Regions from separate parts of the Stenotrophomonas sp. FW305-3-2-15-E-LB1 genome, predicted to be linked through region 1. Evidence: riboswitches for the same ligand, from Rfam matches in the RefSeq annotation. Region 1 holds a riboswitch; the other holds the start of a gene.
What was found. Region 1 has a riboswitch for thiamine pyrophosphate ahead of thiC (phosphomethylpyrimidine synthase ThiC). Riboswitches for the same ligand answer to the same signal wherever they lie in the genome.

Region 1 (5,153 bases):
ATCAGCAGCACCAGCGCGATGCACGACAGCAGCAACGGCAGCGGCATGCTGTCGAACAGGGTGAACAGCACGGTCTCGTAGCCATTGCCCAGCGCCTGCACCAGATCGGCATGGCCGAAGATCTGCGACCAGATGGCCGTGCCGCCGAACACCGAGAACCAGAAGAAGCCCAGCAGCGTCGGTGCCAGCACCACGCCCACCACGAACTCGCGCACGCTGCGCCCGCGCGAGATGCGGGCGATGAACGAACCCACGAACGGTGCCCAGGAAATCCACCACGCCCAGTAGAAGATCGTCCAGTCGGCCACCCACGTGCTGGACGAGAACGGCGACATGCGCAGGCTCATCGTCACCAGTTGGTTGAGGTAGGACCCCAGCGTGGTGGTGAACGTGTTGAAGATCGCACCGGTCGGGCCGAGCACCAGCACCAGCGCCAGCAGCAACGCCGCCAGCGCCAGGTTGAAGTTGGACAGCCACTTGATGCCCTTGTCCACGCCACTCAGCGTGGAGGCCATGTACAGCACGAACGCTACCGCGATGATGGTCAGCTGCAGGGGCACGCCGGCATGTAGGCCGAAGATGCGCTCCACGCCGGCGCCGATCTGGATGGTGCCGAAGCCCAGCGTGGTGGCGACGCCGATCGCGGTGGCGACGACGGCGGCGATGTTCACCACCTTGCCGATCCAGCCGCGGTGGTGGCGGCCGATGATCGGCTGCAGCATGTCACTGACCAGGCCGCGGCCATTGCGGTTGAACTGGAACCAGGCCATCGCCAGGCCGATCAGCGCGTAGATCGCCCACGGGTGCAGGCCCCAGTGGAAGAACGCGTAGCGCATCGAAGCGCGCGCCGCTTCCATGCTTTCAGGCGCCAGCCCTTCCGGTGGCTTGCTGAAGTGCGAGATGGGTTCGGCCGCGCCCCAGAACACCAGGCCGATGCCCATGCCGGCGGCGAACAGCATCGACATCCAGCTGGCGCGCGAGAATTCGGGTTCGGCATCTTCGCCGCCGATGCGCAGGTTGCCGAAGCGGCCGAACGCCAGGTACATCAGGAACACCAGCGCGAGGAACACCACCAGCAGGTACAGCCAGCCGATGCCGCGGATGAGTTCGCCGAGGATGCTCTGCACGACGCTGTTGAAGGGGCCGGGAGCCACGCCGGCGAGCAGCACCAGCAGCAGGACCAGTGCAATGGAAACGCGAAACACCATGAAGGAGCTTCTCCGATCAAGGGATTGAGGGGAGCGAGCCAGAGCTTGCAGCGAGTGCCGCGCATGCGGCACCGCATCACGTTACTGAACGGAATGTCATCGTTCCGTTAACGACGGTCGCTCTGTGTTCTAATGCGCGGCAAGAAGCGGGGGTACCGCGGCCTGGTGGTCGCGGTTGAGATAGTCCCTTGGAACCTGATCCGGCTCATACCGGCGTAGGGAAGCTTTGCAGTGCAGCCGTGCCCGGAGTCCGCCCAAGGACCGTCCGGGCGCGGTGCGCAGTGCGCCGCCGCTTCGTCCCTGACCTTTCTGGACGATGCCCGATGAACGCACAGCTTTCCGCCCTGCAGCAACAGGCCCAGCAACTCTCCGCCTCGGTGACCGAGCCGATTGCCGGTTCGCGCAAGATCCACGTGCCCGGCTCACGCCCGGACCTGCGCGTGCCCATGCGCGAGATCGTGCTGGCGCGCACGCCCGCGTTGTTTGGCGGCGGCGAGAACGCAGCGGTCACCGTCTACGACACGTCCGGCCCGTACACCGATCCAGAGGTGCAGATCGATCTCTCTGCAGGGCTGCCGACGTTGCGCCGTGGCTGGGTGGAGGAGCGTGGCGATACCGAGCAGCTTGATGGCTTGAGCTCTGCGTTCGGCCGTGGCCGCGAGCAGGATGCAAAGCTCGACCCCGTGCGTTTCCCGGCGCGCAGCCTGCCACGGCGTGCGCGTGCTGGTGCCAACGTCACCCAGATGCATTACGCGCGGCGCGGCATCATCACGCCGGAAATGGAATTCGTCGCCATCCGCGAAAACCAGCGTCTGGAAGCGATCCGTGATGCAGCGCTGCTGCAGCAGCATCCGGGGCAATCGTTCGGCGCTGCCATCCAGAACATCATCACCCCCGAATTCGTACGCGATGAAATCGCCCGCGGGCGCGCGGTGCTGCCCAACAACATCAACCATCCGGAAAGCGAGCCGATGATCATCGGCCGCAACTTCCTCACCAAGATCAACGCCAACATCGGCAACAGCGCGGTGTCCTCGGGCATCGCCGAAGAGGTGGAGAAGCTGGTGTGGGCCATCCGCTGGGGCGGCGACACCGTGATGGACCTGTCCACCGGCAAGCACATCCACGAAACGCGCGAGTGGATCATCCGCAACTCGCCGGTGGCGATCGGTACCGTGCCGATCTACCAGGCGCTGGAGAAGGTCGACGGCCGCGCCGAAGCGCTGACGTGGGAGATCTTCCGCGACACGCTGATCGAACAGGCCGAGCAGGGCGTGGATTACTTCACCATCCACGCCGGCGTGCTGCTGCGCTATGTGCCGCTCACCGCCAGCCGGGTGACCGGCATCGTCAGCCGCGGCGGCTCGATCATGGCCAAGTGGTGCCTGGCGCACCGCAGGGAAAACTTCCTCTACACGCATTTCGAAGAGATCTGCGAAATCATGAAGGCCTATGACGTGACCTTCTCGCTGGGTGATGGACTGCGCCCTGGCTGCATTGCCGATGCCAACGACGCAGCGCAGTTCGGCGAGCTGGAAACGCTGGGCGAACTGACGAAGATCGCCTGGAAGCACGATGTGCAGACCATGATCGAAGGCCCTGGCCACGTGCCGATGCAGCTGATCAAGGAAAACATGGACAAGCAGCTGCGCGAATGCGGTGAAGCGCCGTTCTACACGCTGGGGCCGCTGACCACCGACATCGCGCCGGGCTACGACCACATCACCAGCGCCATCGGTGCGGCGATGATCGGCTGGTTCGGCACGGCGATGCTCTGCTACGTGACGCCGAAGGAACACCTGGGATTGCCCAACCGGCAGGACGTGCGCGACGGCATCATGGCCTATCGCATCGCGGCGCATGCGGCAGACCTTGCCAAGGGCCATCCCGGTGCGCAGGTGCGCGACAACGCACTGAGCAAGGCACGCTTCGAGTTCCGCTGGGACGACCAGTTCCACCTCGGCCTGGATCCGGAGAAGGCCAAGGCCTTCCACGACGAAACGTTGCCGAAGGATGCACACAAGCAGGCGCATTTCTGTTCGATGTGTGGCCCGAACTTCTGCTCGATGAAGATCACCCAGGATGTGCGCGACTACGCCGAGGCCGGTTGGCAGCGGTAGCGCCAGGCCATGCCCGGCGAGCGCAGCGGCTTGTGGAAACCGCCGGGCATGGCCCGGCGCTACCACCACGCATCCACGCCGCACCGGCTATCCTCGCGCCATCGACCAGGGGAAGGACGCCATGCCCGTTGCCATCACCACCCGCTGGCTGGCCATCGCACGCCGTCATCCTTCCGCCTGGTTGCTGGGTGCGCAGCTGATTGCCGTGCTGCTGTACCCGGCGCTGGATGACACCGCAGGCGGGCGTGCCGCACTCGGCGTGTTCGGCATGGCCGTGCTCGGCCTTGCGCTGTGGGTGGTGCAGCGCAGCCCGCTGGGAACCTGGCTGGCGCTGGTGCTGGCCATCCCGTCAGTGGTGTTCTCCATCGCCGGTGCGCTGCTGGACCGCCCGGCGCTGGGCACCACGGCGCAGCTGCTGGAAAGCCTGCTGTATTTCTATACGGCAGGCGCGTTGATCGCCTACATGCTGCAGGACCACAAGGTCACCCGCGATGAACTGTTCGCTGCCGGTGCCACGTTCACGTTGCTCGCGTGGGGATTCGCGTTCGCATTTGCAGTGTGCCAGCAGTGGTATCCGGGCAGTTTCCAGGGCAGCGGAGAGGGCCCTCAACGCACGTGGATGGAACTGCTTTATCTGAGCTTCAGCTTGCTGTCCGGGGTAGGGCTCAGTGACGTGGTTCCACTGCATCCGCAGGCACGCGCATTGGTCATGCTGGAGCAGTTTTCCGGGGTTATGTACGTCGCTCTGGTGGTTTCGCGACTGGTCGGCCTGACCATGATCCGACGGCTCTGAAAATGAACGTCAGATAAAAATTTCGCGCCCAAAAGGGCGCGAATGATGTTGCTGCTTATGTGAATGCGTCGGCGAGAGAGAGCCTGATGTCGTCCACGCGTAGGCGAGGTAACCTGCATAGGCTAATATTCGTCGGCTTGGTTTTTTTTGCGGTATGCGCTGATGCTTTTTGCGGAATCTGGCTTCTCGCTGTGCCCCGGACTGAGTGGTATCGACCCATCGTTGTTTCCGTGGCCCGTTTCAAACCTGTAGCAGCAGATGACCAGCAGCGAAACCCTGCCGCCTGAAGCCGATCGCATACGCATCGGCGATTGCACCGTGACATTGTCCTCGCGAGAGGTCGATGTCGTGGGAGCGCGTCGTCCGCGTCGGCTGACGCCGAAGGCGTTGGGCGTGCTTCGCGTGCTGCTGCGTCAACCCGGGCGCGTGGTCACGCGCGAAGAACTGTTCGCCGAAGTGTGGCCGGATACGCTGCCGACCAACGATGTGCTGACCCAGGCCGTGACGCAGTTGCGCAAGGCGTTCAGCACCGACCAGGACAACGGCCAGGCGTACATCGAAACCATCGCCAAGACCGGCTATCGATTGCTTGTACCGGTGCAGGTGCTGGTCGATGCAGCGCCGGAAGGCGCTGAAGACGCAACGCCGCCGCTGGCCGAAGCCATCGATGCTGCGCTGGCAGCGCCGCCGCCTGCTGCGCAGTCGCTGGCACGCCGTCGTTGGCGTCACTGGCGCCGGCGCCTGCTGCTGGCGCTGGGCATTGCCATGTTGCTGGCGTTGCTGGTGATGACCGTGCTGCTGGTGCGGCGTCCGTCGCCGGTGAGTTCGCCGGTGGATGCCGCCGTGGAAGATGGCACGCGCGTGATCGGCAGCCCCGAGCGCCCGTACCGGCTGATCACCGCAACCGCTGGATTCGAGACCTATCCCACGCTGTCGCCGGACGGTTCGCAGGTTGCCTATGAAGGCGCCAACGAGGACGGCAAGGGCGGCAACGCGATCAAGGTGCAGACCTCCGGCAATGCGCCGGCGCGC
Region 2 (5,153 bases), on a different contig from region 1:
AGGGCGACGTTCATCACCACGTCGATTTCGCCGCGACAGGCCGCGTCCAGCACGGCACTCCAGTCCGGGTATTGGCGCGCTTCAACCTTCACGCCTAGTTGACGTGCGAAAAGCGACAGATAATCTGGGCCCAGTCCTACCTGTTGACCGTCCTTGAGTGATTCGAACGGGGGCCAGCCACTGTCATACTGGCCGACGACGATGACCGGATGTGCGGCAAGGTAGGCGCGATCCTGCGGACTGAGCAGCAATGCCCCGGGTGCCGCCTGCGCCAGCGCGCACAGGCCCAGCAGCCCCAGCAGGAAGGCCCATCCACGTACTGCCCGGTTCCGCATCTGCGATGTTCTCCCAGAAACCCGCCGGGTACCGTGCAGCTCGCGGCCGGCACCGCCTGAAAGGCCATACTAGAGCATGACCTTGCGCATCATCATCGCAGACGACCACCCGGTAGTACGCATCGGCACCCGTGCCGTGATCGAATCCAGCGGCGTGGGCCGGGTCGTCGGCGAAGCGGAAAGCGTGCAGGCCCTGATGGCCGTGCTGGCCAGCCAGCCCTGCGACATGCTGGTGACCGACTACTCGATGCCCGGCAGCGCGCAGGCCGATGGCTTCGCGATGATCGGCATGATCCGCCGGCGCTACCCCGACCTGCCGGTGCTGATGCTGAGCGTGTCCAACAACCTGGCCATCCTGCGCATGGTGCTGGACAGCGGCGTGCTCGGCCTGGTCGACAAGGGCTCGTCGATGGACGAACTGCCGCAGGCCATCCAGACGGTGTATCGCGGCCAGCCCTACATCAGCCGCAGCCTGCGCGAGCGGGTGGAGGAAGCGGGCAGCTGGCGCATGCGCGAGGGCGATGGCAAGCCGCTGTCGCCACGTGAAGTGGAAGTGCTGCGCCTGCTGGGCACCGGGATGACGGTGAAGGAAATTTCCGTGCAGCTGCACAAGAGCGTCAGCACCATCAGCCGGCAGAAGGGCGATGCGATGCTCAAGCTGGGGCTGAAGGGCGACGCCGAGCTGTTCGACTACCTGCGTGACGGCAAAATCTGAATCCTTCCCCTCTGGCGATTGAACTTTCAGGCAGGCTTCATGCCGTTTGACGCTAGATGAATGCGCACGCCGCACGGTGTACACGCGCAATGTTCCGACAATGTTGGAAGCCCAGCGTGGACATCACGGCAGCCGGGGCGCCCCCGCCCTCCCTGCCCACCGTGGCATGCCCAGACAGGAGAACCGAACATGATCAGTACGTCCGCAATCAGCTTCCGTGGCCTGGCGATGGCGCTTGCCCTGCTGGCCGGCGTGGCCGTGGTCAGCGATGCCAGCGCGATGTCGAGGAAGGACAAGCGCACCGTGGTCGGTGCGGTGGTAGGCGGCGTGGCCGGCCATCTGATCTCCAACGGCGACCCGACCGCGACTGTCGGCGGCGCCGTGGCCGGTGGTGCGATCGGCAACCTGACCACCAAGGACCACCACGACCGCCGCTACGACCGTCGCTATGACAACCGTCGTTACGACCGTGGCTACAACCGTGGTTACAGCCGCGGTTACCACGACCGTGGCCATGACCGCCGCCATTACCACGACCGTGGCCGTCATCGCGGCTGGTAAGCGCAGCATTCCCTGGTGATCCAGGCAACGGGCAGGTCGCTGACCTGCCCGTTTTCGTTCCCCCCCGCCGGTTGCGTCCGCCGCGCCCATGGCGTTGAATGCGCAGCCTTGGTGATTCCTTTCCGGGCAGCGGCTGCGGCATGACTTCTTCCCCCCATCGCGTGCAGGGCCTCAACAACGACGAGGTCGCTGCCGACTGGCCGGCAATCAGCGCCGACGAAGTCGCGTGGCTGCGCACCCGATACCCGGCGCTGGCAGCGGACAGCACGCTGCACTGGCACAGCCCGCGCCCGCTGTCGGCAGCGGCGATCATCGAAGGCGCGATGGGCCGGGTGTTCATCAAGCGCCACCACCATAGCGTGCGCAGCGCCGCCTGCCTGCAGGAAGAACACCACTTCATCGCCCACCTGGCCGCACACGGCGTGCCGGTGGTGCAGGTCCTGGCCGCCGCTGACGGCGCGACGGCGGTCGAACACGGGCCGTGGACCTATGAACTGCATGCGGCCGGTGCCGGCGCGGACCTGTACCGCGACGCGGTGTCGTGGTCGCTGCTGACCGACAGCGCGCAGGCGCGGCAGGCCGGGCGCATGCTGGCGCGCCTGCACCAGGCGTCGGCCAGCTACGCGGCGCCCCAGCGCAGCACCCACATCCTGGTGGCGCGCGATGACCTGATCCGCGCCGACGACCCCATTGCCGCGCTGCAGGCCGACCTGCCAAACCGGCCTGGGCTGGCCCGCTACCTGGCGCGCATTCCCTGGCAGGCGCAGCTGCGCGCCGACGTGCTGCCCTGGCATGCGGGCCTGGCGGCGCGCCTGCATGATGAGCCACGGCTGTGGGCCCACAACGACTGGCACGTCTCCAACCTGCTGTGGGATGCCGACGGCGCGGTGGCCACCGTGCTGGATTTCGGCCTGGCCTCGCCCACCAGCGCCCTGTTCGACCTGGCTACGGCCATCGAGCGCAATGCGGTGGCCTGGCTGGAACTGGAGCGTGGTGCCGACGCCGTGCGCATCGACATCGCCCTGGCCCTGCTGCAGGGCTACCGCGAGGTGCTGCCGCTGTCGGCCGCGCGCGTGCAGCTGCTGGCCGACCTGCTGCCAATGGTCCATTTCGACTTCGCACTGTCCGAAGTGGAGTATTTCGAAGGCATCACCGGCTCCACCGCCAATGCCGACGTGGCATGGCAGCCGTTCATGCTGGGGCATCCGGCATGGTTCCACAGCGAGGCAGGGCAAGGGCTGCTGCGGGCACTGCGCGCGGCGGCGTGAGGGGCATCGGGGCCCCTTGGCTCGCAAATCGCCGGCATTTGTAGTGAAATGGTCACCTGAAGCGGGGGTGCCTGGATTGCCAGGCTGAGAGAGTCCCTTGGAACCTGATCCGGTTTGCACCGGCGTAGGGAGCTTTGAGCAGCAGTCGCACCCCCCGTCCGGGCAGGTGCGTCCGTGCGCCGTCGCTTCGTCTCCCTTGCTGTCAGAAGACGAACCGAATGAACCGCTGCCTGCGCCCCACCCTGCTCGCCCTTGCCCTCTGCGCCGCCCTGCCGCTGCACGCCAGCGCAGCCGAGGCGTCGCCCGACGTGGCCGGCCCCGGCGCCGAACGCACGCCGACCGAACTGGCCGCCGTGCGCGTGCAGGCCGGCAAACCCGCCGGCGATACCTCGCGCGCCAATGCCTTCGGTGGCGGCAGCTGGCAGGACACGCCGGCCTCGGTGAACGTGCTGGACCGCGACTACCTCGACCGCCGCCAGGTGCGCTCGCTGTCCGAGCTGGCCAGCAACGATGCGTCGCTGGGCGATGCCTACGCGCCGGTCGGCTACTACCAGAACATCGCCATCCGCGGCTTCGCACTGGATGCCGCGACCGGCTACCGCTTCAACGGCCTGGCCATCGCCGGCGAACAGCGCCTGGCGCTGGAGAACGTGCAGGAAGTGCAGATCCTCAAGGGCGAAGCCGGCCTGGCCGCCGGCGTGATGGCCCCGGGCGGCATCATCAACTACGTGGGCAAGCGCCCGGCCGAAGTGCGCACCGTCACCCTGGGCACCGATTCGGAAGGCTCGCGCTATGTCGCCGCCGATATCGGCCACTGGATCACGCCGCGGTTTGGCGTGCGCCTCAATGCCGCCTGGGATGCCAGCAATTCCTACGTCGAACATGCCGATGGCAACCGCAATTTCTACTCGCTGGCGGCGGACTGGCTGATCGGCGAACGTGGCAAGCTGGAAGTGGATGCCAACTACCAGACCAGCACGCAGCGCTCGGTGTCCGGCTACCAGCTGCTGGGCGCCAGCGAACTGCCGCGCGGCGTCGACCGCAAGCACCTGCTGGGCTACCAGCCATGGCAGCGGCCGGTGGACATCGCCAGCACCAACATCACCGCACTGCACACCTACGATTTCAACGAGCGCTGGCAGTCGCGCGTGTCGGTGGGCTACAGCCGCTCGGTCATTGATGACAACGTGGCCTTCGCCTATGGCTGCTACTACACCGCGCAGTGCGCCGATGGCAGCACGCCGGGCAACTACTTCGCGCCCAATGGCGACTACGACATCTACGACTACCGCAGCCCGGACGACACCCGCCGCAACCAGCAGGCGCGCGCCGAACTGCGCGGCCGCTTCGACACCGGCAGCATCAGCCACGAACTGACCATCGGCGCCGACCATTTCCGCCGCACCGTCGACCGCCGCCCCAGCGTCAACGAGTACGTGGGCAGCGCCAACATCCACGACGCACAGGTGCCGGTGTACGCGCCCTCGCCGCTGCAGCCGGGCCCCTCCGCGCGCCGCCTCGACAGCCGCCAGACGTCCGTGTTCGCGCTGGACCGCATCAGCCTCGGCGATGACTGGCAGTGGCTGGCCGGTGGCCGCTTCGTGCGCCTGGACGAGCGTGCCTATGACAAGCGCGGTGCCCCGCAGCGGCAGAGCCGCCTGTCGCGCTTCCTGCCGCAGACCGCGCTGGTGTGGAAGGCCAATGACCAGCTCAACGTCTACGGCAGCTACGTGCGCGGCATCTCGCTGGGCCAGGAGGCCCCGTTCTGGACCTCCAATGCCGATGAATTCCTGCCGTCGGTGCAGTCGCGGCAGCTGGAAGTGGGCGTGAAGTACGTCCCGGCCGACACACTGACCGTGGGCGCGGCACTGTTCCGCATCGCCCAGCCGTACCAGTTCGCCCAGCCGGACGACAGCGAGGCCGGTTACACCTTCGTGCAGCAGGGCACGCAGACCCACACCGGCCTGGAGCTGACCGCGAACGGCCAGCTGACCGATGCCCTGCAGATCGTGGCCAGTGCCAGCGTGCTGCAGGCGCGTGCGCGCGACGCCGGCACGCCGGCCTATGAAGGCCACCAGTTGGTGAACGTGCCCAAGGTGCGCGCCAGCGTGCACCTGGCCTATGCGCTGCCCTTCGTGCAGGGCCTGGACGTGACCGGCGGCTGGCGCTATGCCTCCTCCAACGTGGCCCGTGCCGATGGCGGCGTGCGCGCGCCGGACTACTCGGTGTTCGATGCCGGCCTGCGCTTCCAGCATCGCCTGCACGAACGTGCGG

Region 2: another riboswitch for thiamine pyrophosphate. It lies ahead of AC3WL7_RS06820 (TonB-dependent receptor); the one in region 1 lies ahead of thiC (phosphomethylpyrimidine synthase ThiC).

The regions. Positions count from the first base shown of each region.
Region 1 covers NZ_JBYSZR010000013.1:48,972-54,124, reverse strand. The annotation lists gene AC3WL7_RS11525 (BCCT family transporter) at 1-1,208, opposite strand, end outside; TPP riboswitch at 1,347-1,448, shown strand; gene thiC (phosphomethylpyrimidine synthase ThiC) at 1,532-3,328, shown strand; gene AC3WL7_RS11515 (ion channel) at 3,450-4,121, shown strand; gene AC3WL7_RS11510 (winged helix-turn-helix domain-containing protein) at 4,380-5,153, shown strand, end outside.
Region 2 covers NZ_JBYSZR010000006.1:137,874-143,026, forward strand. The annotation lists gene AC3WL7_RS06800 (ATP-binding protein) at 1-335, opposite strand, end outside; gene AC3WL7_RS06805 (response regulator) at 412-1,050, shown strand; gene AC3WL7_RS06810 (glycine zipper 2TM domain-containing protein) at 1,240-1,611, shown strand; gene AC3WL7_RS06815 (phosphotransferase enzyme family protein) at 1,752-2,879, shown strand; TPP riboswitch at 2,933-3,027, shown strand; gene AC3WL7_RS06820 (TonB-dependent receptor) at 3,098-5,153, shown strand, end outside.